One region of the Streptomyces sp. NPDC033216 genome, then DNA from elsewhere that is predicted to be linked to it. Evidence: riboswitches for the same ligand, from Rfam matches in the RefSeq annotation. Region 1 holds a riboswitch; the other holds the start of a gene.
The links. A riboswitch is a leader RNA that binds a small molecule or an ion and turns the genes downstream of it on or off. The one in region 1 is predicted to bind glycine.

Region 1 (14,691 bases):
CGAAGCCGTGGGGGTGACCGGAGGCACATTCACGGGGCATGCGGCATTCGGCCGATGCACGAACTCGGCATCTCGTGAAAAACGCCGACGAGAATAGGCCGACCGCTGCCTTTGCATATCCTGAGGTCATCGAGCCGCACCCCGCTTCGAATCGGGATGATTCACACGTATCGCCGTCCTGATGGAAACTTGACGAGTATCCCCGAAGCGGCTAGACGAAACACAGTCTGAACACGTGTCGTATAAACTTTGCGAACAAGGCAGAGAAGGTGGACACCCGCGGTCGAAGCAGCCTGTCGTCGTCCCCGGGACGCACGGCAGGCCGCAGGCGCACCCTCGTTCCCAGACCCCGGCCCCCGCCTCTCCGACCTCACCCTGAGAGCTGACAGCGCCGTCCGCCCCACCCACGCCCTCGTGCCACCGTGCCTGTCGAATGAGAGGCGACCCACCATGCCGCTGCATGTCCCCCCGGCTCCCGCGCCCGCCCTGCGCTCCGTCCTCACGGCACTCGGTTCCCCCACCGCGGTCCGCGAGGCGAGGACTCCCTCCCTGCGTACCGCCCAGGGACCCGTCACCCCGGAACTCCCGCTGCCCCTGCACGTCCTGGACCGGATCACCCCCGAGGGCGTGTCCGCCACCAGGCTGGCCGGCTGGCGCTTCCTGATCCGCTGCGGCGACCGGACGCTCGCCGCGGCCGAGACCCGGTTGACCCCGGACGGCTGGACCTTCGCGCACTTCTTCGAAGGCCCGTACCTCGCCTCCACCGAACTGGCACTGCGCCAGGCCGAGTCGACGACCCAGCCGTACCAGGCGCGCCTGCTGTCCGTGCCCAGCCTGTACATGCTCACCCTGTGGCTGCACGGCGACTGCGCCTCGGACGGCACCACCGGTCATCCGGCGGCGACCGACCTGTTGGTGCCGCTGGCCCCCGCACCACCCGGCATCGCCGCGCACCGCCCGCACCGGGTCGCCGAACTGCTGCCGGTCCTCAGCCTCCGGGTGGCCCGGCCGCCGCTGCTCGGCTCACCGGCCTGACCCGTACGCCCGCAGCCCCCGTACCCCGCCACCGCGGCCCCGGTGGCGGGGTACGGTGCGCCGCTGCACCGGCCCGAGGCGGACCGTGCGGACTCCGGGCCATGCGGACTAGCCCCATTCGGCCAGCCGGAACCACCCGAAGTGACCGTGCGGTGGGAATGAACCGCTCGCGCGGGTGACGCGTCCTGAACCTGTGAGTAGCGGTGCCGCGAAATCCCTGCGGATCGACGCCCGTAGGGCAACACTGGGTTCCGACCGACTTATCACAACGGGGGGCGGCCATGAACGACGTTTCACGCCGCGAGACTGACACGACACACCTTCCGCACACCACGCCAGAGCGAGAGATCCCCTCCATGTGCCAGCACCAGCCACCGTGCCCGACAGCCGACTCCGCCGACCGGGAATCCGCCCGCCTCGTGGCGCACCACCCGGAACAGGGCTGGAGCCTGCTGTGCAACGGCGTCCTGCTCTTCGAGGACACCGGCGAGATCCTGCCGGACGGCCGGATCATCGCACCGCACCGCCCGCTGACCGGGGGCCGGATCGTCACGGCCGCCTGAGCACCACCTGCTGAGCACCATGGCTGATCGGGGTGTGCGAGAACCTCGCACCGTCCGATCGGACCGCTTGATGAGTCCACCTGCGCAGCACCGCCTCGGCATCACGCGGACGGCACCCAGGAAACACCGTCCGCCGACCCGAGGGGCCGGACCGCAGCCGCCGCTGCGCGCCGGCCCCGACGCGCGTCCGGGAGTGTTCACTCCCCGTGTTCCCACGAGTTCCCTCCTGTGTCCGGCTGGGGGTCTGGCGCCACCCAGCGCCTGCTGTCCCTCGGCCATCGCGGGATCGACCTGACCGCGAGCCCGCCGCGACTGCTCCGCTCACGGGCCCGCTTCCCCCGGCCAACGGGCCGGCGCCGGCCGGCGTCGCCGTCGCCGTCGCCGAATCCCTGGTCGTCTCGGGGCAGCGTTCGCGTCGGCACCCTGGTGCAGCGCCTCCACTTCAACGCCTCTGCTTCAGCGCATCTCGGATCGCGTGGTACGCCGGCTTCGGCGCGAGCTGCTCGTCCCACGGCAGGGCCGCTCCCTCGCCCGGGAAGAACGCGGGGATCCACGAGTACTTGTCCGTGTAGTCCCAGAGGGTGATCCCGGCGCACCGCCGTACCGCGAGGCACGCCTTCGTCATGTCCCGGTACCAGTCAGCCTGTTGGGCCAGCTTCGCCTCGGTCGCGGGCAGCTGCATCCGTACGTCGACCTCGGTGAGCGCGGTGTCCAGGCCGAGGCGTCCGAAACGGCGGAGGTTGTCCTCCAGGCTCGCCGGATAACCGTACTGGAGGGCGAGGTGTGCCTGGAGGCCGAAGCCGTGCAGCGGGACTCCTTGCGCCTTCAGTTCCTTGGCGAGGTCGTGGTAGGCGTCGCTCTTGGGGCCGACGGCCTCCACGTTGTAGTCGTTGAGGTAGAGCCTGGCCTTGGGGTCGGCCTGGTGGGCCCAGCGCAGGGCGTCGGCGATGTAGCCGGGGCCCAGCGTCTTGTAGAAGACCGTCTCCCGGTAGGTGCCGTCCTCGTTGAACGCCTCGTTGACGACGTCCCACGAGTAGACCTTGCCGCGGTAGTGCCGCACCTCGGTCTGGATGTGGTTCCTCAGGACGGCCCGCAGCTCGGGGGCCGTCCACTCCCGTTCGGTGAGCCAGCCGGGCAGCTGGCTGTGCCAGACGAGGGTGTGGGCGCGGATCTTCTGGTGGCCGGCGCGGGCGAGGTTCACGATCTCGTCGCCGGCGGAGAAGTCGAAGACGCCCTGCCGGGGTTCGGTGGCGTACCACTTCATGCCGTTGCCGGGAGTGATCATGTCGAACTCGTCGCGGAGGATGTCCGTGTAGGCGGTGTCGGTGAGTTCGGGATTGTCGGTGGCGCTGCCGAAGTAGCGGCCGTGACGCTCGGCGAGGTCGGCGAGCGTCCGGGGCTTCTCGTGCGCCTGTGCGGACGGGCCGGTGACGACACCGGTGCCGACCAGGACGGCGGCGAGGACTCCGGCGAGTCCGAGGCGGGTGCGGGGGGTGCGGGGCATGGTGCGACTCCTCACGATCGGTGGTGTCGTCGGGCCGTACGTCTCGGGCGCGCTCGTCACCCCTTCGTGGCGCCGGCGGTGAGTCCGCCGACGAGCTGGCGCTCGGCGACGGAGTAGAAGGCCAGGGCGGGGACCATGGCGAGGACGAGATACGCGAAGACGCGGGCGTACTCCGCCGAGTACTGGCCCTGGAACTGCTGCACGCCGATGGGGATCGTCCACCAGGTGGAGTCGGTGAACACCAGCAGCGGCAGGAAGAAGTTGTTCCAACTGCCCACCACCGCCAGCACGGAGACCGTTCCGAGGGCGGGACGGGCCATCGGCAGCAGGATGCGCCAGAAGAAGCCGAGGGGGCCGCAGCCGTCGAGAGTGGCCGCCTCCTCCAGCTCCGCGGGTATCTCCCGGAAGAAGCCCCGCAGGATGACGATGGTCATCGGCAGTCCGAAGGCGGCCTGCGGCAGGATCACCCCGAGTGGGTTGTCCAGCAGGCCGAGCTGGCGCAACAGCAGGAACAGCGGCAGGGCCGCCACCGCGAACGGGAACATCAGCCCCATCGTGAACAGGGTGAACAGCGCCTCGCGGCCGCGGAAGGTGAACCGGGCGAAGGAGAAGGCGGCGAGCGCGGACACCGCGACCACGACCACGGTGGTACCGACCGCGATCAGGGTGCTGCTGCCGACCAGTTGCCAGAACGCGCCTGAGCCGAGGATGTCGGTGTAGTTGGAGGTCACCCACGAGTCGGGCAGGCCGATGGGGTTGCGGGACAGTTCGTCGGTCGATTTGAAGCCGGACAGGACGGCGTAGACGAGGGGGACCGCCATCGCCGTGCCGGCGGCGACGAGGACGATGTGCAACGGAAAAGTACGGCCTGTCCTGCGGGCGCTCACGAGCCGCCTCCTCTCATGGTGGTGGTGGCCCCCTCGAGATCGCGGCGGAGCACGAACCGCTGGTAGGCGAGGGCGAAGACGAGGCTGATGGCGAACATGGCCACGCTGATCGCGCTGGCGTAGCCGACCTGGTAGCGCTTGAAGCCGTACTGGAACATGGTCACGGCCATCGTCTCGGAGTGGTGGTCGGGGCCGCCCGCGGTGGTGACCCACACCAGGTCGAACAGCTGGACCGAGCCGATGACGGACAGGAAGACGCTGATCCGCAGGGTCGGTGCGAGCAGCGGCAGGGTGACGTGGCGGAAGCGCTGCCAGGACCCGGCGCCGTCGATGAGTGCGGCCTCGGTCAACTCGGCCGGGATGGACTGGAGTCCGGCCAGGTAGAGCATCATGTGGAAGCCGAAGTACTTCCACGTCATGACGAGGAACAGGGTGGCCATGACGGTGGACGGGTCGGCGAACCACTCCCCGCCCAGGCCGTCCAGACCGACCGCCCCGAGCACGTGGTCGGCGAGGCCCTGGTCGGGCGCGAAGATCATGGCGAACAGCACGCCGGTGATCGCCTCGGAGAGGATGTACGGCGCGAAGAACAGCGTCCGGTAGACGGCCCGCCCGCGGATGCGCTGGTTGAGCGCGACCGCCAGGGCGAGCGCGAACGGCAATTGGATCACGAGCGAGAGCACGACCAGGAGCAGACAGCGCCACAGGTCGCCGAGGAAGACCGGGTCGTCGAGGAGGCGGGTGAAGTTGTCGCCGCCGATGTAGTCCTCGGGCATGCCGAAGCCACCCCAGCGGAAGAACGAGGCGTACAGCGCGAACAGCATCGGCAGCAGCACCAGCACGCCGAACAGCACCAGGGCGGGCACCTGGAAGACGACGGCGGTGAGCCAGTGGCGTGCGCGCCGCCGGGCCCGCCCGCGGGCGGCTTCGGCGGCCGGGGGCGGCGAACCGACGTCCGGGCCGCTGCGCTTGTCCGGGAGGTAGGTCGAGGTCATCGCCGGCTACTGCTCTTCCTTCGCGACCTTGGTGATCGACTGGGCGACCTGCGTGGGTGACTTGGAGCCGGCTATCAGAGCGGCGACGCTGTCGTTGATCTCCTGGCCGAGGGCCGGTGCGTACGCCTGGTCGAGGTAGAGCTGGAAGCCGGTGGCGGCCTTCAACTGGGCTTGTACGGCCTTGAGGTTGGGGTCGGTCAGCGCGCTCTCGGCGGCGGGCACCACGGGCAGCACACCGGTCTTCTTGACCAGTTCGCTGTCGGTGGTGGCGGAGGCGAAGAACTTGAGGAAGTCGACGGCCTCCTGCGGGGCGTCGGCGCGCAGGGCGTGCCCGCCGCCTCCGCCGAACACCTCGGTGAGCTTGCCCTGCCCGCCCTCGACCTCGGGGAACGGGAAGAACCCGAGGTCGGCGCCGAGTCCCTTGCCGGCGTCGGCCTCCACCACCGGCGCCCACTGGCCCATGAGTTCCATCGCGGCCTTGCCGTTGCCGACGGTGGCGGCCTGCCCGGTGGGGCTGGAGTAGGCGGCGCCGAGAAAGCCCTTCTGGAACGGCTGGAGGTCCACCAGGTCCTGGAGGTGTTGCCCCGCCTGGACCAAGCCGTCCCCGGTGAAGTCCTTGTCCTCGTCGGCCTTCTGGAGGGCGTCGATCCCGGCGGTGCGCATGGCGAGGTAGGCCCAGTAGTACATGCCGGGCCACTTCTCCTTGCCGGCCAGGGCGAGCGGGGTGATGCCGGCGGACTTCAACTTCCTCACGGCGTCGAGGAATCCGCTCCAGGTGGTGGGCGGCGCGCTGACGCCGGCCCGCTCGAAGAGGGCCTTGTTGTACCAGAAGCCGATCATGCCGACGTCGAACGGGATGCCGTAGGCCTTGTCGCCCAGCAGGTACGGCTCCTTGGCGACGGGCAGCAGGGCGTCCGCCCAGTCCTCGGTGCGGTCGGTGAGGTCCTCGACGAGTCCGGCGTCGACCTGCTGCTTCAGTACGCCCCCACCCCAGGTGTGGAAGATGTCGGGCAGCTTCCCGGAGGCGGTCAGCGCGGTCATCTTCGACTTGTAGGCGTCGTTCTCGAGCTGGACGATCTTGATCCTCACCTTGGGGTTCTGGGCCTCGAACTGCTTGGCGAGCGCGGCCCAGACGTCCTTGGTCGGCTGGGTGGTGGAGATGTTCCACCACTCGATGGTGGTCGTCCCCGACGACCCTCCGTCCGAGTCGCCGCCGCAGGCGCTCAGTGCCGTCATGCCAAGACCGGCCGCGGCGGAGGCCGCCAGGAAGCCTCGTCGGGAGAGTCCCGAGTCGCCCATCATGTGCTCCTTGGGGTACTGGGCGACCCCAGGGCCACCCGCGAGATCGAAAGTTTCGGTCGCAATCCAGAAAGCTTCGCTGCTGCCGCACCCTAGGGATAGCCTCGGACGGGTGGCAACCCCTGGGGCGCAGAGAACTTCCCGCATCACTGTGAGAGGTCCGACAGATCGAACAGGCCGAAACATTCGCCCTGATCGGCGAACTTTACGGAGCGGACTGTAGAGGGCCGTCCCGGGAGGGACAAGACCGCGCGTCGGCCCCACGGCGAGCCGGAGGGACTCGTTGCCCGCCGGCGATCGGTGCCTCGACGCGACGTCGAGTGCGAGGAGGTTGACGCGCGACCCGCGCGGCAGATTGAGGGGTTCGGCCCTCGGGGGTCGTCCTTCCCCGGCTTCTCGACACGGGCGACGGCAGGCCGTGTCGCCCGACACCCCCTACGAGACCCCGCACCGGCCGCCCAGAACTCGGGCAGTCCGTGGATACGGGCGCCGGCGAACCCCCGGACGACGGCGACGGCCCTGTTCGGCCAGAGAGAGCGCGCCCCGGCCACCCGTGAGAGCGTGGCGGAACCGGACCGCACCCGCCGCTCCCGCGTCACGCGGGCCGGCGGGGGCGTCCCTCCGCGCCGACCTGCGATCCCTACGACACGAACGACCGCCGTACGGCCGTACGCGCAGGCCCGCTCCTCCCCCACCCCGACCTGCCCCCTATCGTGGCCGGCATGCAGTCCTACACCATCGGCCAGGCCGCGCGCCTGCTCGGCGTGAGCCCCGACACCGCACGCCGCTGGGCGGACGCGGGCCGGGTGCCGACGCACCGCGACGACACCGGACGACGCCTCATCGACGGCGGGGACCTCGCCGCGTTCTCGGTCGAACTCGCCGGATCCGGTGGCGAGGAGGGCGGCGCCTCCTACACCTCGGCCCGCAACGCGTTCCCCGGCATCGTCACCGCGATCAAACTGGGCGACGTCGCCGCCCAGGTCGACATCCAGGCGGGCCCCCACCGCCTCGTCTCCCTGCTGACCCGCGAGGCCGTCGAGGAACTCGGCCTGGAGGTCGGCATGGAGGCCACGGCCCGCGTGAAGTCGACCAACGTCCACATCGACCGCGCCTGAGACTAGCCGGACACCGCCGGCCGAGCACCGAACGCCTGTCGCACCTGCGGACCTCCAGGCCCGATCCTTCCCGCGTATGCGTGGCCACAGCTGACCTGTGCCTCGCACCTGCGGCAGTATCATCGCGGCAGGGGCCCGTCCGGGGCCGCGACGACAGCGAGGAGCGCACCGTGACGACCCGATCAGTTCGCCTGGGCCGCCGCACACCCCGCGCCACGGGCGCGCTGGTCGCCGCGCTGCTGGTGCTGAGCGCCTGCTCCTCCTCCGACGGCACCTCGTCCGGGGCCGGGTCCCCCGCGTCAGGTCCGGCGCAGCTGTCCGGCACGGTGACCGTCTTCGCGGCGGCCTCCCTCCAGGAGAGCTTCACGGCCCTGGGCAGGAAGTTCGAGAAGACCCACCCCGGCACGAAGGTCGTCCTCAACTTCGGCGGCAGCGACGCCCTCGCCGCGAGCATCACCAGCGGCGCCCCCGCCGACGTGTTCGCCGCCGCCAGCAGCAGGACGATGGCGATCGTGACGGAGGCCGGGGCCGACGCCTCCGCCCCGGTCGCCTTCGCCCGCAACCAGCTGGAGATCGCCACCCTGCCGGGCAACCCCCACCACGTCGCCTCCCTCGAGGACCTCACCAAGTCCGGCCTCAAGGTCGTCCTGTGCGACAAGACCGTTCCGTGCGGCACCGCGGCCCAGAAGGCCCTCGACGCGAGCGGGCTGACGCTCACCCCCGTCTCCTACGAGCAGGACGTCAAGAGCGCCCTGACGAAGGTGGAGCTCAAGGAGGCCGACGCCGCGGTGGTGTACAGGAGCGATGTGCGCGCGGCGGGTGACAAGGTGGAGGGCGTGGACTTCCCCGAGTCGGCCGACGCCGTCAACGAGTACCCCATCGTGGCGCTCAAGGACGCCGGGAACGCCGAGGCCGCCAAGGCCTTCGTCACCCTCGTGCGCTCCGCCGAGGGCCAGAGGGCGCTGACCGAGGCCGGGTTCCTGAAGCCGTGACGCCCCCCGCCTCCGACACCCGCGAGGGCGACCGGCGTCCCGGCCGGATCCGCACCGGCGTCCCCACTGCCCTCCTGCTGCCCGCCCTGCTGGGCCTGGCCTTCCTGCTGTTGCCCCTCGTCGCCCTGCTGATCCGGGCACCCTGGCAGAGCCTCCCCGAGCAGCTGGCCAGCCCGCAGGTATGGCAGGCCCTGCGACTGTCCCTGGTCTGCGCCACGTCGGCGACCGCCGTGAGCCTGGTCGTCGGCGTGCCCCTGGCCTGGCTGCTGGCCCGCACCGAATTCCCCGGCCGGGGGCTCGTGCGGGCGCTGGTGACGCTCCCGCTGGTCCTGCCGCCGGTCGTGGGCGGGGTGGCCCTGCTGCTCGCCCTCGGCCGCAACGGCGTGGTCGGACGGTGGCTGGACGCCTGGTTCGGAGTCACCCTGCCGTTCACCACGGCCGGCGTCGTCCTCGCGGAGACCTTCGTGGCGATGCCGTTCCTCGTCATCAGTGTCGAAGGCACACTGCGCGCCGCCGACCGCCGTTACGAGGAGGCGGCCACCACCCTGGGCGCCTCCCGCCTCACCGCGTTCCGCCGGGTCACGCTGCCCCTCATCGCGCCGGGCATCGCGGCGGGCGCCGTGCTGGCCTGGGCACGAGCGCTGGGCGAGTTCGGCGCGACGATCACCTTCGCGGGGAACTTCCCCGGCCGTACCCAGACGATGCCGCTCGCCGTCTATCTCGCCCTACAGAACGACCCCGAGGCCGCCATCGCGCTCAGCCTGGTGCTGCTGGCCGTCTCCATCGCCGTGCTGGCGGGCCTGCGCGACCGCTGGATGACCGCCTCATGAACACCCCCGACCGCGCGACGGACGCCCCCGGCCGCACCCCCGGCACGGCCGACGGCCTCGACGCCCACCTCGTCGTCGACCGGGGCGCCTTCCGCCTCGACATCGCCCTGAGCGCCGCTCCCGGCGACGTCGTCGCCCTGCTGGGCCCGAACGGCGCCGGCAAGACGACGGCCCTGCGCGCCCTCGCCGGCCTGGTGCCGCTCACCGGCGGCCGGCTCCACCTGGACGGCAACCCGTTGGAGCGTACGCCGCCGGAGTCCCGCCCGGTCGGGGTGGTCTTCCAGGACTACCTGCTGTTCCCGCATCTCAGCGCCCTGGACAACGTGGCGTTCGGACCGCGCTGCCACGGCGCGAGCAAGGCCGAGGCACGTTCCCTGGCCGCCGGGTGGCTGGAGCGGATGGGCCTCGCCGAGCACGCCGGCGCCAGACCACGTTCGCTCTCCGGTGGCCAGGCCCAGCGGGTCGCCCTGGCCCGCGCCCTGGCCACCCACCCCCGGCTGCTCCTGCTCGACGAACCCCTCGCCGCCCTGGACGCCCGCACCCGCCTGGAGGTGCGCGCCCAACTCCGGCGCCACCTGGCCGAGTTCGAGGCGGTCGCCGTACTCGTCACGCACGACCCGCTCGACGCCATGGTCCTCGCGGACCGCCTGGTCGTCGTCGAGCACGGCACGGTCGTGCAGGAGGGCGCCCCCTCCGACATCGCCCGCCATCCACGTACCGACTACATCGCGCAGCTCGTCGGCCTGAACCTCTACCGCGGCCGCTCCGACGGCCACACGGTCCGCCTCGACGCCGGCCCCGCGGTGACCACCACGGAGGTCCTGTCCGGGCCCGTGTTCGTCGCGTTCCCGCCGAGCGCCGTCACCCTCCACCGCGACCGTCCCACCGGCTCCAGCGCCCGCAACCTGTGGCGCTGCGCGGTCGCCGGCCTGGAGACCCACGGCGACCAGATCCGCGCCGACCTCACCGGCGAACTCCCGCTGGCCGCCGATCTCACCACGGTCGCCGCCGCGGAACTCGACCTGCGTCCCGGCGCCACGGTGTGGGCCACGGTCAAGGCGGCCCAGACGCACGCCTACCCCGCCTGAGCCGCCCACGACACGCCGTGAGGCCCCCGCCCCGACCGGGACGCGGGCCTCATGACGTAACAACCGGCGGATCAGTCCTGGTACGCGTCCAGCGGCGGGCAGGAGCAGACCAGGTTCCGGTCGCCGAAGGCCTGGTCGATGCGGCGCACCGGCGGCCAGTACTTGTCGGCGGCGGACACGCCGGCCGGGAAGACGGCCTCCTCGCGCGTGTAGGCGTGGTCCCACCCGCCGCCCAGCGCGGCGGCCGTGTGCGGAGCGCCCCGCAGCGGGTTGTCCTCGGCGGGCCACTCACCGGCCCCGACCTTCTCGATCTCGCCGCGGATGGCGATCATCGCCTCGCAGAACCGGTCCAGCTCGGCCAGGTCCTCCGACTCGGTCGGCTCGATCATCAGCGTCCCGGCCACCGGGAACGACATCGTCGGCGCGTGGAAGCCGTAGTCGATGAGCCGCTTGGCCACGTCGTCCACGCTGACACCGGTCGCCTTCGTCAGCGGACGCAGATCGATGATGCACTCGTGCGCGACCAGCCCGCCGGGACCCGTGTAGAGCACCGGGTAGTGCGGCTCGAGTCGCTTGGCGACGTAGTTGGCGGACAGCACGGCCACCTGCGTGGCCCGCTTCAGCCCCTCGCCGCCCATGAGCCGCACATAGGCCCACGAGATCGGCAGGATCCCCGCGGAACCCCACGGCGCGGCCGAGATCGGCCCCACACCCGTCGCGGGCCCGGCCTCCGGCTGGAGCGGGTGGTTCGGCAGATACGGCGCCAGGTGCGACCGTACGGCCACCGGGCCCACGCCCGGACCGCCGCCGCCGTGCGGGATGCAGAACGTCTTGTGCAGGTTCAGGTGCGAGACGTCGCCGCCGAAATGCCCGGGCTTGGCGAGCCCGACAAGCGCGTTGAGGTTGGCGCCGTCGACGTACACCTGGCCGCCCGCCTCGTGCACCTGCGCGCAGATGTCGGCGACGTGCTCCTCGAACACCCCGTGCGTCGACGGGTAGGTGATCATCAGCACGGCCAGCTCGTCCCGGTGCTTCTCGATCTTCGCCCGCAGGTCCTCGACGTCGATCTCACCGTCGTCGGCGGTCTTCACGACGACGACCTTCATCCCGGCCATCACGGCACTGGCGGCGTTGGTGCCGTGCGCGGAGGACGGGATCAGGCACACGGTCCGCTGCTCGTCGCCGTTGGCCCGGTGGTATCCGCGTACGGCGAGCAGTCCGGCGAACTCGCCCTGCGACCCGGCGTTCGGCTGAAGGGACACCTTGTCGTAGCCGGTGACCTCGGCGAGCCGCTCCTCCAGCTCATGGATGAGCGTGAGGTAGCCCCGCGCCTGCTCGGCGGGCGCGAAGGGGTGCAGCTGACCGAACTCGGGCCAGGTGACCGGCTCCATCTCGGTGGTGGCGTTGAGCTTCATGGTGCACGAACCCAGCGGGATCATGCCCCGGTCGAGCGCGTAGTCGCGGTCTGCCAGCCTGCGCAGGTAGCGCAGCATCGCGGTCTCGGAGCGGTGCTGGTGGAAGACGGGGTGGGTGAGGATCTCGTCGCCGCGCAGCAGGTCGGCGGGGAGGGTGTCCTGCGTGGCCGCGTCGAGGGCCTCGATGTCGCCCTCGGCCCCGAAGGCCCGCCAGACGGCGGCGATCTGGGCCCGCCCGGTGGTCTCGTCGCAGGCGATCGACACGTGGTCGGCGTCGACGAGGTGCACGTTGACGCCGTTGTCCCGCGCGGCGGCGACGGCCTCGGCGGCCTTCGCGGGCACCCGCACGGTCAGGGTGTCGAAGTAGGAGCCGTGCACGACCTCGACGCCGGCGGCGGTGAGCCCGGCGGCCAGGATCGAGGCGTAGCGGTGGGTCCGCCGCGCGATCGCCCGGAGCCCCTCGGGCCCGTGGTAGACGGCATACATGCCGGCCATGACGGCGAGCAGCACCTGCGCCGTACAGATGTTGCTGGTCGCCTTCTCCCGGCGGATGTGCTGCTCACGGGTCTGCAACGCCAGCCGGTACGCCCTGTTGCCGTCGGCGTCGACGGACACGCCCACGAGCCTGCCGGGCAGGCTGCGCGCGAACTTCTCCTGGACGGCCAGGTAACCGGCGTGCGGCCCGCCGAAGCCCATCGGCACACCGAACCGCTGCGTCGTACCGATCGCGATGTCCGCGCCCAGCTCACCGGGTGAGGTCAGCAGCGTCAGCGCGAGCAGATCGGCGGCAACGGTGACGAGCGCCCCCAGCTCGTGCGCCTGCTCGATGACCGGCTTCAGGTCCCGTACGGCTCCGGAGGCGCCCGGGTACTGGATCAGTACGCCGTTGATCTCGCGCGCGGCGATGTCGGCCGGGATGCCGTCGCTGAGGTCGGCGACGACGACCTCGACGCCGGTCGGCTCGGCACGGGTCTCGATCACGGCGACGGTCTGCGGCAGCGCGTCCGCGTCGATCAGGAAGAGGCCCTTCTTGTTCTTCCCCATGCGCCGGGACAGAGCCATCGCCTCGGCCGCCGCCGTGCCCTCGTCGAGCAGCGATGCGCCGGAGGTCGGCAGCCCGGTCAGATCGGCGACCATGGTCTGGAAGTTCAGCAGCGCCTCGAGCCGGCCCTGCGAGATCTCCGGCTGGTACGGCGTGTAGGCCGTGTACCAGGCCGGGTTCTCCATGACGTTGCGCAGGATGACCGGCGGGGTGAAGGTGCCGTAGTAGCCGAGCCCGATCATCGAGTCCAGGACCTGGTTGCGGGCGGCCAGCGACCGCAGCTCGGCCAGCACCTCGGCCTCGGTCCGTGCGCCCGGCAGGTCCAGCGCGTCGGCGTTCTTGATCACATCGGGGACCGCGGCGGCGGTCAGCTCGTCGAGCGAGCCGTAGCCGACCTGCGCGAGCATCTTGGCCCGCGCCTCCTGGTCGGGCCCGATGTGGCGCTGCTCGAAGGGGATTCCCTGTTCGAGGTCGGAGAGCGGAATGCGATGGGCGGTCATTGCGGAGGCCTCCTGGTCAGACACGACCTTCGAGGGGCACCACTGGCGGGTACCCGGACGGCCTCCCCCTCTGTCATCTCAACCTGAGAGCTTCACCGGCCGCCCGAGGGCACCCGGCTTTCACCGTCGGTGAGAGCGGAAGCCGTCGACGCCGTCGGCACCCGCCCTGCTTTCCAGAGTGACCTCGTCCGTGCGGTACGTGAGCCTGAGAGATTCCGGGGAGGATTTGCTCCTTCGGCGCCTCCGGCGATCTCCGGAGGACTCTCCCGCACGGGGTCAGCAGCCGTTGCCAGACTACCAGCGAGGTCAACGAGGCCTCCTTTCGAGTGGCCGCCGCCCCCGATGTGCTCTTTCGTAGTGCTTACGGATGAGTGTGTGACCAAGTGGAGGGGTCTCGTGCAGACCGACATCGATCCGCGCAACCTGATCGGCCGCAAGGCGTTCGACCGCAACGGCACCAAGATCGGCGTCATCGACGAGGTCTACCTCGACGACGCGACCGGCGTGCCGGAATGGGCGGCCATACGGACCGGCCTGTTCAGCAGGGACGCCTTCGTCCCCCTGGAGCCCAGCGAACTGATCGAGGGCACCCTCCACGTCCCCTTCGACCGCGCCCTGATCAGGGACGCCCCTGACTTCGGCGTGGGCCGACACCTCTCCCCCGACCAGGAACTCCAGCTCTACCACCACTACGGCCTCGACGTGGGCGCCCCTCCGCCGCTCCCGGACCGCGACTTCGGCAGACTGGCGGGCAAGGAGGAGACCTGACCGGAGCGGACGCACCCGTGACCCAGCGCCGCCAGGAGCCCTCGGGTCATGGAGGGGCCGGGCCCGCCGGTGACGCGTCGCATGCGGGAACCGACGGGATCGGTGCGCCCGTCGACGGGACCGATCCGACCTCGACCTCCAGCCCGGAGACGGCGAAGTGCCGCCATGCGGTGGCGGCCCCCGGCCCGTGATTGCGGATCAGGCCGCCCGGGGCGAGTCACGCACCCGGGCGTCGTCGTCGGCATACCGGCCGGGCTCGGTCGTCAGCGCGACGAGATCGATGTCCGAGTCCGCCCGTCCCGGTGCCCCCGCCCCCGCGCCCCGGATCCGACGAGCGGCGCCCCGCCGACGTCCTCGTGTCCCGCAGCCCACCCGGTGACCCGTTCGCACGCCCGCCCGCACCTCGTCACGCCGCACCGCCGAGACCCGGCCGGACCCGTCCGTTCTCGTCCGCCACCGGACAGCACTCCACTCGGTCCCGTCACCGGCCACTCCCCTGCGGTGACCGCACCACGGGCACTTCGCCGGCCCCGCCCGGGACCTGTTGCTCGTCCGGTCTTCGCCGGACCAGCGGCAGCGGATCCGCAGGCTCCAGATCGGGATCGTCGACCCGGAAGGTCCGCACCCGGCCCACCTCCGAGTCGGGTGTCTCGAA
Region 2 (14,691 bases), on a different contig from region 1:
CCTCGGGCGTCACGCCCTGGAGCTTGAAGGGAGCGCCGATGATCGTGCCGATGGTGTGCCGCGGGTTCAGCGACGAGTACGGGTCCTGGAAGATCATCTGCACGTCGCGACGCAGCGGACGCAACCCGCTGACACCGAGGTGCGTGATGTCCTTGCCCTGGAACTCGACCTTGCCGCCCGTCGGTTCGAGCAGCCTGGTGATCAGCCGGCCCATCGTGGACTTGCCGCAGCCGGACTCGCCCACCACGCCGAGCGTCTCGCCGGCGCGGACCTCGAAGTCGAGGCCGTCCACCGCGTGCACGGCGCCGACCTGCCGCTGGAGCAGGCCCTTCTTGATCGGGAAGTGTTTCTGCAGCCCGGTCACCTTCAGCAGGACCTCGCCGGGGGCGGCGTCCTTGGTGAGAGTGGCGGCGCCGCCACTCGGCTCGCCGTCGGTCTGCGCGGGAATCTTCACCGCTTTCTCGTCACTCACAGCTTCGGCGCAATCTCTTCGGTCCAGATACGCTCCCGCTGCTCCTTGCCCAGGTGGCAGGCGGCCCAGTGGCGGCTGCCGACCTCGGCCAGCTCCGGGCGGACCGTGCGGGTGACGTTGTCCTTCGGGAGGTCCGCGTACGGGCAGCGCGGGTTGAAGGCGCATCCGGACGGGACGTTGATCAGGGAGGGCGGGGAGCCCTTGACCGGGATCAGGCGCTCCTGCTGGTCGCGGTCGAGGCGCGGCATCGAGCCGAGCAGACCCCAGGTGTAGGGATGGCGGGGCTCGTAGAACACCTTCTCCGCCGGACCACGCTCGACGCACCGGCCGCCGTACATCACCAGGAGGTCGTCGGCCAGTTCGGCGACGACACCCAGGTCGTGGGTGATGACGATGACCGCGGAGCCGAACTCCTTCTGGAGATCGCGGATCAGGTCGAGGATCTGTGCCTGGACGGTCACGTCCAGGGCGGTCGTCGGCTCGTCCGCGATGAGCAGCTCGGGGTTGTTCACCAGCGACATCGCGATCATCGCGCGCTGGCGCATACCGCCGGAGAACTCGTGCGGGTAGTTGTCCACCCGCTTGTCCGGCTGCGGGATGCCCACCCGGTCGAGCATCTCGACCGCGCGACGCTTGGCGGTCTTCTTGTCGACGTCGTGGTGGATACGGTACGCCTCCACGATCTGCTGACCGATCGTGTAGTACGGGTGCAGCGCCGACAGCGGGTCCTGGAAGATCATCGCCATCTGACGGCCGCGCAGCTTGCGTACGTGGTCCGGGTCGGCGGACAGCAGCTCGGTGCCGTCCAGCCAGATCTCGCCGGAGATCTGGGCCTTGCGCTTGCCGTACTGGCCGGCGGTGTGCAGGCCCATGATGCCGAGCGAGGTCACCGACTTGCCGGAGCCCGACTCGCCCACGATGCCGAGGGTCTTGCCCTTCTCCAGCTGGAAGCTGAGCCCGTCGACGGACTTGACGAGACCGTCGTCGGTCGGGAAGTGCACTTTCAGGTCGCGCACTTCGAGGAAGGCGCTCGGCGCGGGCGAGACGGCGGTGGGTTCGCCCACGGCCGCTCCGCTCTTGCTGAGGTCGGTCATGTGAGCCTCACTCGGGGGTCGATCACGGCGTACAGGATGTCCACCACGAGGTTGGCGACGAGCACCGCGAGGGAAGTGATCAGGGTGACACCCAGGATGACGGGCAGGTCCTGGTTCTTGATGGCGTTGAGCACCGCCTGGCCGAGGCCGGGCAGGTTGAACGCCGTCTCGGTCAGGATCGCACCGCCGATGAGGGCGCCCAGGTCCATGCCCAGCATGGTCAGCAGCGGCGTCATCGTCGAGCGCATGGCGTGCTTGCCGATGACGACCCGCTCGTTGAGGCCCTTGGCGCGGGCGGTGCGGATGTAGTCCTCACCGAGGATCTCCATCATGGTGGCCCTGGTGATGCGCGCGTACATCGCCGCGTACAGGAACGCCAGGGTGACCCACGGCAGGATCATGCCGCCGAACCAGCCGGAGAGGCTGTCCTCCAGCGGGACGAACTGGCCGTCGAACAGGTCCAGCCCGTACACGAAGATCGAGAGAGCGACCATGCCGGTGAAGTAGATGGGGAGGGAGACGCCCGACAGCGCGATCACCATCGCGCCGCGGTCCCACAGGCTGCCCCGCTTGAGCGCGGAGAGCACACCCGCCGAGACGCCGAGGATCAGCCACAGCACGGCGGCGCCGAGCGCGAGGGCCAGCGTCACCGGGAAGCGGTCGGTCAGCACCGGCCAGACGGCCTGCTCACTGCGGAAGGAGTAGCCGAAGCACGGCGCGGCGCAGTTGATGGAGTCTCCGCCGCCCGTGTAGGTGCGTCCGACGAAGATCCCCTTGAAGAACTCCCAGACCTGGGCGTAGATCGGGTCGCCCAGACCCAGCTTCTCGCGCACACCCTCGACCGCGGCCGGGTCGGCCTGCTTGCCCACGAAGCTCAAGGCGATGTCGACGCCGGCCCACTTGGGGATGAGGAAGAAGATGCCGAAGACCACCATGACGATGACCACAAGCATCACTGCGGCGGCGAACAACCGCCTGATGAGGTAAGCGAGCACAGCTCTCGGCCCGCCGCGGACCGCGGGCCACCGGAGATCATCCGGTGGCCCGCGCTCACGCTGCGCCGGCCTTCACCTGCCTTTCGTGCCGTTCGGCGGGTGTGCCGGGACTACTTCTTCGGGTTCTTCAGACCGAGGTTCACGAAGTCGTACTGACCGCTGTAACCGTCGGTGGTGTAGACGTTCGCCAGGTTGTCCGAGCGCCAGTTGATGAACTTCTCGAAGACGAAGGGCAGGTAGTACGCGCCCTCCATCACCTTGTGGTTGATCTCCGTGGCGATCTTGGTCTTGCCGGCGTCGTCCAGGGTGGTGACGTACTGGGCGAACAGACCGTCGATGGTCTTGTCCTTGATGAGCGCGTAGTTGTTGTTACCGCTCTCGGAGATGTACTTGCTGTTCCACAGCGGCAGACCGAAGCCCTGGACGGAGGGGAAGTCCGGACCCCAGCCCATGATGATGATGCCGTAGCCCTTCTTCTTCACGTTCGAGGGGCTGCCGATGATGCCGGCGGTCTGCGAGCCGTCGTACTGGTCGATCTCGGCGGTGATGCCGATCTTCTTCAGCGAAGCCTGGAGGGACTGGGCCGTGGCCACCTCGACCGGCTTGTTGTTGCGGACCGCGATGGTGGTCTTGAAGCCGTTCGGCTGACCGCAGGCCTTCAGGGCCGCCTTGGCCTCGGCCACGTTGCCGCTCTTGTTGTCACCGGCGAGCTTGTACGGGTCGTACTTCTGGCCCTCGGCGCCCGGGACGGACGGCGGCAGCATGTTGGTGCCGATGTCGCCACCGGCGATCGGGCCACCACGCGCGGTCTGGAGCGACACGTGGTCGGCGCCGAGGATGACGGCCTTGCGGCACTCGATGTTGTTGAACGGCGCGACGCTCTGCGGGAAGACCGCGTAACGGACGTAGCCGGAGACCGGGTTGTCCAGGTTGGCCTTGTGCTGCTTCAGGGCGGTGGTGCGGCCCTGCGGCGACATGCCGGTCTGGTTCAGGTCCAGGTCCAGGTCACCGCTCAGCAGACGCTGGTCGAGCTGGTTGGCGTCCGAGAAGAACTTGATGGTGATCTCGTCCGGGTAGGCCTTGCGGACCGGGTCCGAGGCCTGCTTCCAGTTGGTGTTGCGGACCAGCTTGAGGTCCTTGCCCGGGCTGTAGGACGCGAACTTGTACGGGCCCGACGAGAACGGCTTCAGGCCGTACTTGGCCTTGGTGTCCTTGTCCTGGCGGACCGGCGAGGCCGAGACCAGGGCCAGCATCTCCTCGAAGTCCGAGTTGGCCACGGGGAGCTTGAAGACGATGGTCTTGTCGTCCGGCGTCTCGATGGCCTTCAGGCCGAGCTTGTCGGCGGAGGTGTCCTTGTAGGGACCCTTGTACTCGCCCTTGGGGTCGAGGACGTCCTTCAGGTACGTCGGACCGCCGGACAGCACGTCCTGCGCCCACACGCGCTCGATGCCGTACTTCACGTCCTTGGACGTGATCGGCTTGCCGTCCTCCCACGTGACGCCGTCACGCAGGGTGTACGTGTAGGTCTTGCCGTCGTCCGTGATCTTCGCGGTCGCGGTGGCCAGGTCCGGAGTGATCTCGGCACCGGCCGCGCCCGGCTCCGTCTTGTTCGTGACCAGCTGACGGCTGTAGTAGCGCGCGAAGTTCCACATCATGCCGTAGTAACCGCGCGTGGTGTCCCACGAGTCGGCGTCCTGCGCGGCACCGAACTTCAGCGTGCCGCCCTTCTTCGCGGCGGACGCCTGGGCGACCTTGTTGTTCGCGGCGTCGAAGCCGGCGGCGCCGTTCTTCGAACCGTTGTCGCCGTCGTCCGAACCGCCGCCGCACGCCGCCGTGGTCAGCAGCGCGGCGACCGCGGCAGCAGCGGCAAATGCCTGCTTCCGCCGCCCTGAGGTGCGTTGGGTAGTCACGATCTCGGATCCTCCGGATTGATGAGAGACCCCGTGTGTGTGCCACGGGACAGTTGGGGTACGGCGGTTCAGCGGGAGGCCTTCGGGTCCAGCGCGTCCCTGACGCCGTCGCCGAAGAGGTTGAAGGCGAGAACGGTGATGAAGATCGCCAGGCCCGGGACCACCATGTACATGGGGTCGGACTCGTAGTAGTCGATCGCGCTCGACAGCATCTGCCCCCACGAGGCCGTGGGCGGCTTGACGCCCACGCCCAGGAAGCTGAGCGCCGCCTCGGTGAGGATGTTGGTGGGGATCATCATCGTGGTGTAGACGACGATCGGGGCCACGAGGTTGGGCAGCAGCTCCTTGAACAGGATGTACAGCCGTCCGGCGCCCAGCGAACGGGCGGCCTCCACGTACTCGCGCTCCCGCAGGGAGAGCGTCTGACCGCGCACCACGCGCCCGATGTAGGGCCAGCCGAAGAAGCCGATGACCAGGATCATCACGAAGACCCGCACGTTGGAGCCGGTGAGGCCCAGCAGGTCGCTCGGCATGACGGAGACCAGCGCGATGATGAACAGCAGCTGGGGGAAGGCGAGCAGACCGTCCATGACCCGGCTGACGACCGAGTCGACCCAGCCGCCGAAGAAGCCGGCCAGGATGCCGAGGACGGTGCCGAGGATCACGGCGACGACGGCCGACAGGAAGCCGACCAGCAGGGAGATCCGGGCACCGTAGAGGATGCGGGCGAAGATGTCGCGGCCGTTGACCGGCTCGACGCCCAGCAGGTGGTCGCCGCTGATGCCGCCGAGGGAGCCCGTGGGGGTGCCGAACAGCGGGTCGATGAGGTTCTCGTGGTACTCGTTCGGGTCCTGGCCGAGGATCGAGGTGATCACCGGGGCCAGCAGCGCGACCACGACGAGGAAGAGCACCACGATGCCGCCGGTCAGGGCGAGCTTGTCCCGCTTCAGGCGCTCCCAGGCGATCCGACCCAGGGAACGCCCCTGTACGGCCTTCGCGTCGGCGGTGGCCACCGCCGCTTCCTCGGCCGGGCTCGGGGCCGCTTCCGCGGTCGGCTCGTGCAATGGTGCCGTCATCTGGCAGGGACCCCTCTCAACCGGCGGTAACCGGCCCACACTTGCCGCTGTAGCGGCGTGATCAGTCCGTCGTACACAAGGGCGAAAGCACCCCTGATGCGGGAGTCTTCAACGCTTTGGCGATCTGTAGCCAGACTTGAAGGGGAAAGGATGCGTAAACGTGATGCTCTCAGGAGGATTCCGTTATCCGGACGATGGGTAGCGGGGGTCGGACACGCACAAGTCGCGATAGAGCCACCCATAAAGGGACTTACCACCCTGATCTACGCGCGAAGATTCACCGTGCCCACCTCACGGAGATGAGCGGCGGGGCGCTTCAGTAGCGGCCGGCCGGCGGGAAGCCGTAGCCGCTCGCGGGGGACTGCGCGGCCGGGGCGGCGGGTGCGTGGGCCTCACGGTCGTAGAAGGGGCGGGCGTGGGCGCGCATCCACAGCACGACCGGGTCGTGGTCGTCACTCATGGTGACCGTGGAAACCGGCAGTCCGTCCGGCACGGCGCCGACGGACTGGTGCATCATCGCCCGCACCGCGTCCACGGCCTGCGGGGAGGTGTCGTACACGTCGAGCCCGAGGGCGAGGTAGGGCGCGCCGAGAGCGGGCTGGACCCAGGCACGGCGCAGGGAGCGCAGGGCGGGGGTGCGGTGCGCGTTCTGCGCGAGCAGGGCGTAGAAGTGCGGGATGTCGATGGCCGGCTCGGACAGCCGCAGCGGCCCGGCCGGCTGGCGGTCCAGGCCGGTGGCGATCCGGCGCAGGTCGAGCCAGGGGATGCCGACGCCGCCGCCGGGCGCGTGCGGGTTCAGCCAGAGGCCGTAGTGGTCGGGGTAGAGGGTGCGGGCCACGTCCAGCCCGTCGACCACCTCGTACGACCGGTTCCAGCCGCTCGCGGACAGTTCCTGGGCGGAGGTGACACAGGGGGCGTAGCCGTGTCCCTCGACGTCCATCGTGCCGTACTGGGCGTCGGGGGAGCCGGCCTGACCGTGCCACAGCAGCATCCACACCTGGCCGGTGCCCGGGGTCGCGAGGGCGCGCAGGAGCGCCTCGTAGGCGTCGTAGCGCCCGGGGGTCACCTGGCGCAGCATGTGCTCGACCTGCCCGGCCGCGATGCCGCTGGCGCTCACCTGTACCGCCCCTTCGATAAGTTGCCCCGCTTCCGGGAGACCAGCTTAGGTGTCTTCGCCGACAACGGGTGCCCCCGAGGGACCGGCTTGTCCGTCGCCGGCGAGGCCGGATCGGGACGGCCCGCGACCGGGTCGGGACGGCCCGCCGCACGCGTGCGTCGACGGCGGGGACGGGCGGGCCGGTCAGGGATCGCCCGCCTGGCCTCGCGGCGCCGCCGCGCACCGGCAGGGGCCGCCCCCGTGGCGGGTGCGTTCAGTGGATCCGGGAGTAGAAGGGCCGGACGCGTTCCTTCAGCCAGCGGGCCACCGGGTCCTCCGTCACGTCGAGGAGGACGAGGTTGACCGGCCAGGGCGCCGGGGCTCGGCCGAGCGCCTTGCCGAGGGCCTCCAGGGGAAGCGCCCGCAGATCGCCCTCCCACTGGGAGAGTTCGACGCCGACGAACATCACGGGGTCGGCCGTCTCGATCGCGGCGAGGCAGCGGCGGGCGGTGAGGACCACGCCGATCGCCTCGAACTCGGCGGAGGCGGCGGACAGGAAGTCCACCGGGTCGTCCTGCCAGTCGGGCTCGTGGAGGCGGACGCGGCCTCCGCTCGCGGGGCCGTCCAGCGGGGTACGGCCGGTCCGGCACAGCTCGGCGACGGCCATCGGGGGCAGTGGGATGCCGACCGTGCCGTCCGGGTTCACGAGGATGCCGACCTGCGGAGGCAGTCCGCGGGCGAACTCGACGGCCGGGGCGACGGTGTACGCCATGTGCGCGCCGACGACCTGCCGGAACTGTTCCTCGGAGCTGAAGACCGGCACGTACGCCTGCCCCTGTAGCTCCAGGGTGGGCAGGTCGAGAGGGCCGCTGTGCGGGCCGCCCCCGCCGGGCAGCGGCACCCACACGAAGCTGCGGCCGAGCACCTCCACGACGCGTCCGCCGGCCCCCGGCACGCCGAGGGAGGCGGAGAGCACCTCCTCCAGCTCGTTGCCTGGCCATCCGCCGTGCGAAGGGGGGTGTGCCGGTGCCGGGAAGTCCGCGGGGAAGTCCGCCGGGGGGAAATCCATCTGCCTACCGCCTGCTGGGAACCACTGGGTGTGGCTCAGAAGGCTATCGGGTACGGGGACGGGCCCTCGGCCACCGGCCGGGGCGCGCGAGCGGGCGGTCGGGCGGTCAGGCGGTCGGGCGGTCAGGCGGTCAGGCGGTCGGGCGGGCGGGGCGGTCAGGCGGTCGGGCGGGCGGGCGGTCAGGCGGTCGGTCGGGCGCTCAGCCGGTGAAGTCGATGCGGCGCAGGGTGTCGGCCGCGGCGCGGTCCAGGAGGACCGTCGAGCCGCAGCCCGCGGGAAGACGGCCCGTCTGCGCCGCGCGCAGCAGGCGGGAGGCGGCCCCGCGGTGGCGCCGGAAGGCGTACCGGGAGACGCCGCGGCCGCGCTCGCGCTGGCCCTCCAGGGCGGTGTCGACGGGGACGTCGAGCAGCACCAGGTGCAGGGTCCCGCCGCGACGGCGGGCCTCGCGGGCCAGCCAGGCCCGCACCCAGGCCTGCGTACCGCAGTCGTGGACGACGACGCCCTCGCCGGTGCGCAGGGCGCGGCGCAGACCCGCGTAGTGCGCGAGGCGGACGAGGGGGCGGTACAGGGCGTACGGCAGGGCGCTCGGCATGCGGGCGTCCCAGCGGTCGCGGGTGTCCTGGGAGTCGATGCGGACGCCCGTGACGGCGCGCCTCATCAGCGTCGACTTGCCGCTGCCGGGCAGTCCCGTGACCACGACCAGGTCGCGGGGCCCGAACGTCAGAGCGTGCGGGCTGTGGCCGGCGCGGTCACGCAGGTCGCGGAGAACCGGGGCGGGCGGTGCGCCGCACGCCACCTGGGGTGGGGCCTGTGGCTGCGCGGGCAGTGCGAGCGCCGGGCCGGTCGCGCGTGCGGAACCGGTCGCGAGTGCCGTGGTCCTGTTCACCGTCTTCGTCCTCCCCTGGGGTCAGACAAGTCTTCTCCCCGTCGAGCGTAAAGAGAAGGTAATGCGCTTCCTCTCGCGTTTTCATGCGCTTACCGCCACAGGCCGGTTACAGATGCGGCCTGCCGTGATCGGGCGCGGCGTGCGATGATGGCCGCGCCAACTGCATACCGGCCGTTTGAATCCGCGCGGGAGAGTCCCCACCGACAGCGTCGCTGGGGCGCCGAAGGAGCAAGTCCCTCCCTTGAATCTCTCAGGCCCCGTTACCGCGCGGGCGAGGCACATCTGAAAAGCGAGTCACCCCTCGGTGGCTCCACCCAAGGTGCAAGCCATGATCGACCCCGTTCGCGGGCGGTCATGGCGAACCTCTCAGGTTCCGATGACAGATGGGGAGGAACGACCTCGCTTCCCCCCACGCTCGGCTTCGCTCGCGCGGGAGGGACCCCATCGCCCTGGGAGACGAACGCCCGATGAGCAGTACCCCGCTCCGCCACACCGCCCTCGATGCCCTGCATCGTTCGCTCGGCGCCACCATGACCGACTTCGCCGGCTGGGACATGCCCCTGCGCTACGGCTCCGAGCGCGACGAGCACAACGCCGTGCGCTCCCGGGCCGGCCTCTTCGACCTCTCCCACATGGGCGAGATCACCGTCACCGGCCCGCAGGCGGGCGCGCTGCTGAACTTCGCCCTGGTCGGCAACATCGCGGCCGTGGGCGTGGGCCGTGCCCGCTACACCATGATCTGCGACGCCGACGGCGGCATCCTCGACGACCTCATCGTCTACCGGCTCGCCGACACCGAGTTCATGGTCGTCGCCAACGCCTCCAACGCCCAGGTCGTCCTGGACGCGCTGACCGCGCGCGCCGAGGGCTTCGACGCCGAGGTGCGCGACGACCGCGACGCCTACGCGCTCCTCGCCGTCCAGGGACCCGAGTCCCCCGGCATCCTGAAGTCGCTGACCGACGCCGACCTCGACAGTCTGAAGTACTACGCCGGCCTGCCCGGCACCGTCGCCGGCGTCCCCGCGCTCATCGCGCGCACCGGCTACACCGGCGAGGACGGGTTCGAGCTGTTCGTGAAGCCGGAGCACGCCGTCGAGCTGTGGCAGGCCCTGACGAAGGCCGGTCAGGGCGTCGGCCTGACCCCGTGCGGCCTGTCCTGCCGGGACACCCTCCGCCTGGAGGCGGGCATGCCGCTGTACGGGCATGAGCTGTCGACCGCGCTGACCCCCTTCGACGCCGGCCTCGGCCGGGTCGTGAAGTTCGACAAGGACGGCGACTTCGTGGGCCGCGCGGCGCTCGCCGCGGCCGCCGAGCGCGCCGAGACGGACCCGCCGCGCGTCCTCGTCGGCCTGGTCGCCGAGGGCCGCCGCGTCCCGCGCGCCGGGTACGCCGTGGTCGCGGGCGGCGAGGTGATCGGCGAGGTCACCTCCGGCGCCCCCTCCCCCACGCTGGGCAAGCCGATCGCGATGGCGTACGTCGACGCCGCCCACGCGGCTCCGGGCACGCCGGGTGTCGGCGTGGACATCCGGGGCAGCCACGAACCGTACGAGGTCGTGGCGCTGCCGTTCTACAAGCGTGAGAAGTAGAGACTGACGTTCGGCCGAAAAAGCCGGGCAGGCCCCTCGCGCGTGACCCTGCGCACATTTCCGCTGTTCACGCGCGTTCCCAGCCGTCCCCCATTCATCAGCACTCCCCCGCGTACAGGAGAATTCAGGCCATGAGCAACCCCCAGCAGCTGCGCTACAGCAAGGAGCACGAGTGGCTTTCGGGCGCCGAGGACGGCGTCTCGACGGTCGGCATCACGGAGCACGCGGCGAACGCGCTCGGCGACGTGGTCTTCGTCCAGCTCCCCGAGGTCGGTGCCACGGTGACCGCGGGCGAGTCCTGCGGCGAGCTGGAGTCGACCAAGTCGGTCAGCGAGCTGTACGCGCCGGTCACCGGCGAGATCGTCGAGGTCAACCAGGACGTCGTGGACGACCCGGCGCTGGTGAACTCGGCCCCCTTCGAAGGCGGCTGGCTGTTCAAGGTACGCGTCACGGACGAGCCGGCCGAGCTGCTCTCCGCCGACGAGTACACCGCCTACATCGCCGGCTGAGAGGTCGAAAGACGCATGTCTGTCCTGAACACGCCCCTGCACGAACTCGACCCGGAGATCGCCTCGGCGGTCGACGACGAGCTGCGCCGCCAGCAGTCCACGCTCGAGATGATCGCCTCGGAGAACTTCGCTCCGCTCGCCGTCATGGAGGCGCAGGGCTCGGTCCTGACCAACAAGTACGCCGAGGGCTATCCCGGCCGCCGCTACTACGGCGGCTGTGAGCACGTCGACGTCGCCGAGCAGATCGCGATCGACCGGGTCAAGGAGCTGTTCGGCGCCGAGTACGCCAACGTCCAGCCGCACTCGGGCGCCTCCGCCAACCAGGCCGCCCTGTTCGCGCTGGCCCAGCCGGGCGACACCATCCTGGGCCTCGACCTGGCGCACGGCGGTCACCTGACCCACGGGATGCGGCTGAACTTCTCCGGCAAGCAGTTCAACGTGGTCGCGTACCACGTGGACGAGGCCGGCCTGGTCGACATGGCCGAGGTCGAGCGGCTCGCCAAGGAGCACCGCCCGAAGGTGATCATCGCGGGCTGGTCGGCGTACCCGCGCCAGCTGGACTTCGCCGAGTTCCGCCGGATCGCCGACGAGGTCGAGGCGTACCTGTGGGTGGACATGGCGCACTTCGCCGGTCTGGTCGCGGCGGGCCTGCACCCGAACCCGGTCGAGCACGCGGACGTGGTGACCTCCACGACCCACAAGACGCTGGGCGGCCCGCGCGGCGGCATCATCCTCGCCAGGCAGAGCTTCGCGAAGAAGCTCAACTCGTCCGTGTTCCCGGGCTTCCAGGGCGGTCCCCTGGAGCACGTCATCGCGGCGAAGGCGGTGTCCTTCAAGGTCGCGGCCTCGGACGACTTCAAGGAGCGCCAGCGCCGCACCGTCGAGGGCGCGCGGATCCTCGCCGAGCGGCTGACCGCGCCGGACGCCCGTGCGGCCGGGATCAACGTCCTGTCCGGCGGCACCGACGTGCACCTGATCCTGGTCGACCTGCGCGAGTCCGAGCTGGACGGGCAGCAGGCCGAGGACCGTCTCCACGAGGTCGGCATCACCGTCAACCGCAACGCGGTCCCGAACGACCCGCGGCCCCCGATGGTCACCTCGGGTCTGCGGATCGGCACGCCCGCCCTCGCCACCCGCGGCTTCACGGCCGAGGACTTCGCCGAGGTCGCGGACGTGATCGCGGAGGCGCTCACGGCACCCTCCCCCTTCGGGGGGGCCGACGTGGAAGCCCTGAAGGCCCGGGTCGTCACCCTGGCGGAGAAGCACCCGCTGTACCCCGGTCTCAACAAGTAGTTCCCGTTCTCCGAGGGGTTTCCGGGGATGTCCCGCACACTGGTCAGTGGGCGGGGCATCCCGCCGGGAGCCCCCTGCACCACCCCGTATTGAGGAGTTCCCGTGGCCATCTCGGTCTTCGACCTGTTCTCGATCGGCATCGGCCCGTCCAGCTCCCACACGGTCGGCCCGATGCGGGCGGCGCGCATGTTCGCGCGGCGTCTGCGCAACGAGGGCCTGCTGGGCTCCGTCGCGTCCGTGCGCACGGAGCTGTACGGCTCCCTGGGCGCGACCGGCCACGGCCACGGCACGCCCAAGGCCGTCCTGCTCGGCCTCCAGGGCGAGTCGCCGCGCACGGTGGACGTGGAGGCGGCGGACGCGGAGGTGGAGCGGATCAAGGAGTCGGGCCGCATCCGGCTGCTCGGCGAGCACGAGATCCCGTTCTCCTTCGACGACGACCTCGTCCTGCACCGGCGCGAGACCCTCCCGTACCACGCGAACGGCATGACGCTCTGGGCGTACGACGCCGAGGGCGGGGAGCTGTTGTCGAAGACGTACTACTCGGTGGGCGGCGGATTCGTCGTCGACGAGGACGCCGTCGGCGCGGACCGGATCAAGCTGGACGACACGGTCCTGAAGTACCCGTTCCGCACGGGCGACGAGCTGCTGCGTCTGACGCGTGAGACGGGTCTGTCGATCTCCTCGCTGATGCTGGAGAACGAGCGGGCCTGGCGCACCGAGGAGGAGATCCGCGAGGGCCTGCTGGAGATCTGGGGCGTGATGCGGGCCTGTGTGGCCCGCGGCATGTCCCGCGAGGGCATCCTGCCGGGCGGTCTGCGCGTCCGTCGGCGCGCCGCCATGACGGCTCGTCAACTCCGGGCCGAGGGCGACCCGTTGGCCCACTCCATGGAGTGGATCACGCTGTACGCGATGGCGGTGAACGAGGAGAACGCGGCCGGCGGCAGGGTGGTCACCGCCCCCACGAACGGCGCGGCCGGCATCATTCCCGCCGTCCTGCACTACTACGTCGACTTCGTCCCCGGGGCCGACGAGGAAGGTGTTGTCCGCTTCCTCCTCGCCGCCGGCGCGATCGGCATGCTCTTCAAGGAGAACGCCTCCATCTCCGGCGCCGAGGTCGGCTGCCAGGGCGAGGTCGGGTCCGCCTGCTCCATGGCGGCGGGCGCGCTCGCGGAGGTCCTCGGCGGCTCCCCCGAACAGGTCGAGAACGCCGCGGAGATCGGCATGGAACACAACCTCGGCCTCACCTGCGACCCTGTCGGCGGTCTGGTCCAGATCCCCTGCATCGAACGCAACGGCATGGCCGCGGTGAAGGCGGTCACGGCGGCGCGGATGGCCATGCGCGGTGACGGCACGCACAAGGTGTCCCTGGACAAGGTCATCAAGACCATGAAGGAAACCGGTGCCGACATGTCGGTCAAGTACAAGGAGACGGCACGGGGCGGGCTCGCGGTGAACATCATCGAGTGCTGAACTCGCGGCGCGCCGACGGGGAATGGAAGCAGAGGTTCCGCCGTCGGCGTGTCGGGGCATAAGACAACTCCCGTCAGTTCTGCTGCACTTCCGGGAGTTGCCCCATGCTCCGTGGTGTCGACGTCAGCGCCTATCAGTCCTCCGCCTACTCCACCGAGGGTCTCTCCTTCGTCTTCGTCAAGGCGACGGAGGGGCGTACCTACGTCAATCCCAAACTCGCCGCCCAGACCAAGCGGGCGCGTGACGCCGGGCTGGTCGTGGGCTTCTACCACTTCCTGTGGCCCGGCAACCTCAGCGCCCAGGCGGAACACTTCCTCGCCAAGGCCCCGGACCGCCCCGGCGACATCCTCGCCGTCGACTGGGAGACGACCGGCGAGGGCACCCACGCGAGCAACGCGGAGAAGGACCGCTTCATCCGGAAGCTGAAGTCGCTACGGCCGCGCAACCGGGTCGTCCTGTACTGCAACAGGACGTACTGGCTGAACGTCGACGACACCTCGTACGCCGGCGACGGACTCTGGATCGCCGACTACGTCAGCGCCGGCAAGCCCCGCATCAAGGCGAAGTGGCGCTTCCACCAGTACACCGACGAGCCTCTCGACAAGAACATGGCGAACTTCGCGAGCCGGGCGGCGCTGCGGGCGTGGGTGACGGTGGACTGAGCGGCTCAGCCCCGGAAGGCCTCCGGGCGGTCCGGTGACGCCTCCGCCAGAGCCGTGGTGACCTCGTCGATCCCGCCGCGCAGGCCGTAGACGGGGGTGTCGGGCTGCTGGCGCCAGGAGTCGTCGATGCCGCCCGCGTCGACCGTGTCGAAGCCGAGTTCGTCGATCAGGGCCCGGACCTTCGCCTTGGCGGCCTCGTCGTCCCCCGCGACGGGCAGGGCCATGCGGCCGGGGGTGCCGGCCGGGAGGGGGCGGTCCAGGATGTCCTGCGCGTAGGTGCCGTTGAACGCCTTGATCACCGGGTGGCCGATGTGGCGCTCCGTCCAGCGGCTCTCCGTGATGCCCTCGTCCTCGATGGCGTCGATCCGGCCGTCGCGCTGCTGCGGGTAGTAGTTGCCCGTGTCGATGACGGCGACGCCCTCGGCGGCCTCGTCGAACAGACCCTTGGGCAGGTCCGGGACCGCCTTCAGCGGGACGGTGACCACCACGACCTCGGCTCCGCGGGCGGCCTCCTCGACCCGTACGGGCGTGGCGCCCGTCTCCTGGGCCAGCTCGGCGAGCGTGCGCGGGCCG

Region 2: another riboswitch for glycine. It lies ahead of gcvT (glycine cleavage system aminomethyltransferase GcvT); the one in region 1 lies ahead of gcvP (aminomethyl-transferring glycine dehydrogenase).

The regions. Positions count from the first base shown of each region.
Region 1 is NZ_JBVIQK010000010.1:242,657-257,347, forward strand. Features, by position in the region: gene ACZ5Y0_RS20695 (hypothetical protein) at 451-1,035, shown strand; gene ACZ5Y0_RS20700 (DUF5999 family protein) at 1,392-1,598, shown strand; gene ACZ5Y0_RS20705 (endo-1,4-beta-xylanase) at 2,041-3,102, opposite strand; gene ACZ5Y0_RS20710 (carbohydrate ABC transporter permease) at 3,159-3,923, opposite strand; gene ACZ5Y0_RS20715 (carbohydrate ABC transporter permease) at 3,986-4,984, opposite strand; gene ACZ5Y0_RS20720 (extracellular solute-binding protein) at 4,991-6,283, opposite strand; gene ACZ5Y0_RS20725 (TOBE domain-containing protein) at 7,006-7,401, shown strand; gene modA (molybdate ABC transporter substrate-binding protein) at 7,572-8,393, shown strand; gene modB (molybdate ABC transporter permease subunit) at 8,390-9,223, shown strand; gene ACZ5Y0_RS20740 (ABC transporter ATP-binding protein) at 9,220-10,311, shown strand; gene gcvP (aminomethyl-transferring glycine dehydrogenase) at 10,383-13,268, opposite strand; glycine riboswitch at 13,452-13,547, opposite strand; gene ACZ5Y0_RS20750 (PRC-barrel domain-containing protein) at 13,665-14,036, shown strand; gene ACZ5Y0_RS20755 (DNA polymerase IV) at 14,518-14,691, opposite strand, start outside.
Region 2 is NZ_JBVIQK010000028.1:23,459-38,149, reverse strand. Features, by position in the region: gene ACZ5Y0_RS32390 (ABC transporter ATP-binding protein) at 1-472, opposite strand, end outside; gene ACZ5Y0_RS32385 (ABC transporter ATP-binding protein) at 469-1,566, opposite strand; gene ACZ5Y0_RS32380 (ABC transporter permease) at 1,563-2,561, opposite strand; gene ACZ5Y0_RS32375 (ABC transporter substrate-binding protein) at 2,672-4,471, opposite strand; gene ACZ5Y0_RS32370 (ABC transporter permease) at 4,540-5,547, opposite strand; gene ACZ5Y0_RS32365 (enhanced serine sensitivity protein SseB C-terminal domain-containing protein) at 5,864-6,664, opposite strand; gene ACZ5Y0_RS32360 (enhanced serine sensitivity protein SseB) at 6,918-7,712, opposite strand; gene ACZ5Y0_RS32355 (AAA family ATPase) at 7,912-8,598, opposite strand; glycine riboswitch at 8,775-8,874, shown strand; glycine riboswitch at 8,875-8,991, shown strand; gene gcvT (glycine cleavage system aminomethyltransferase GcvT) at 9,066-10,184, shown strand; gene gcvH (glycine cleavage system protein GcvH) at 10,316-10,693, shown strand; gene glyA (serine hydroxymethyltransferase) at 10,709-11,986, shown strand; gene ACZ5Y0_RS32335 (L-serine ammonia-lyase) at 12,089-13,456, shown strand; gene ACZ5Y0_RS32330 (glycoside hydrolase family 25 protein) at 13,561-14,118, shown strand; gene ACZ5Y0_RS32325 (NADPH-dependent F420 reductase) at 14,124-14,691, opposite strand, start outside.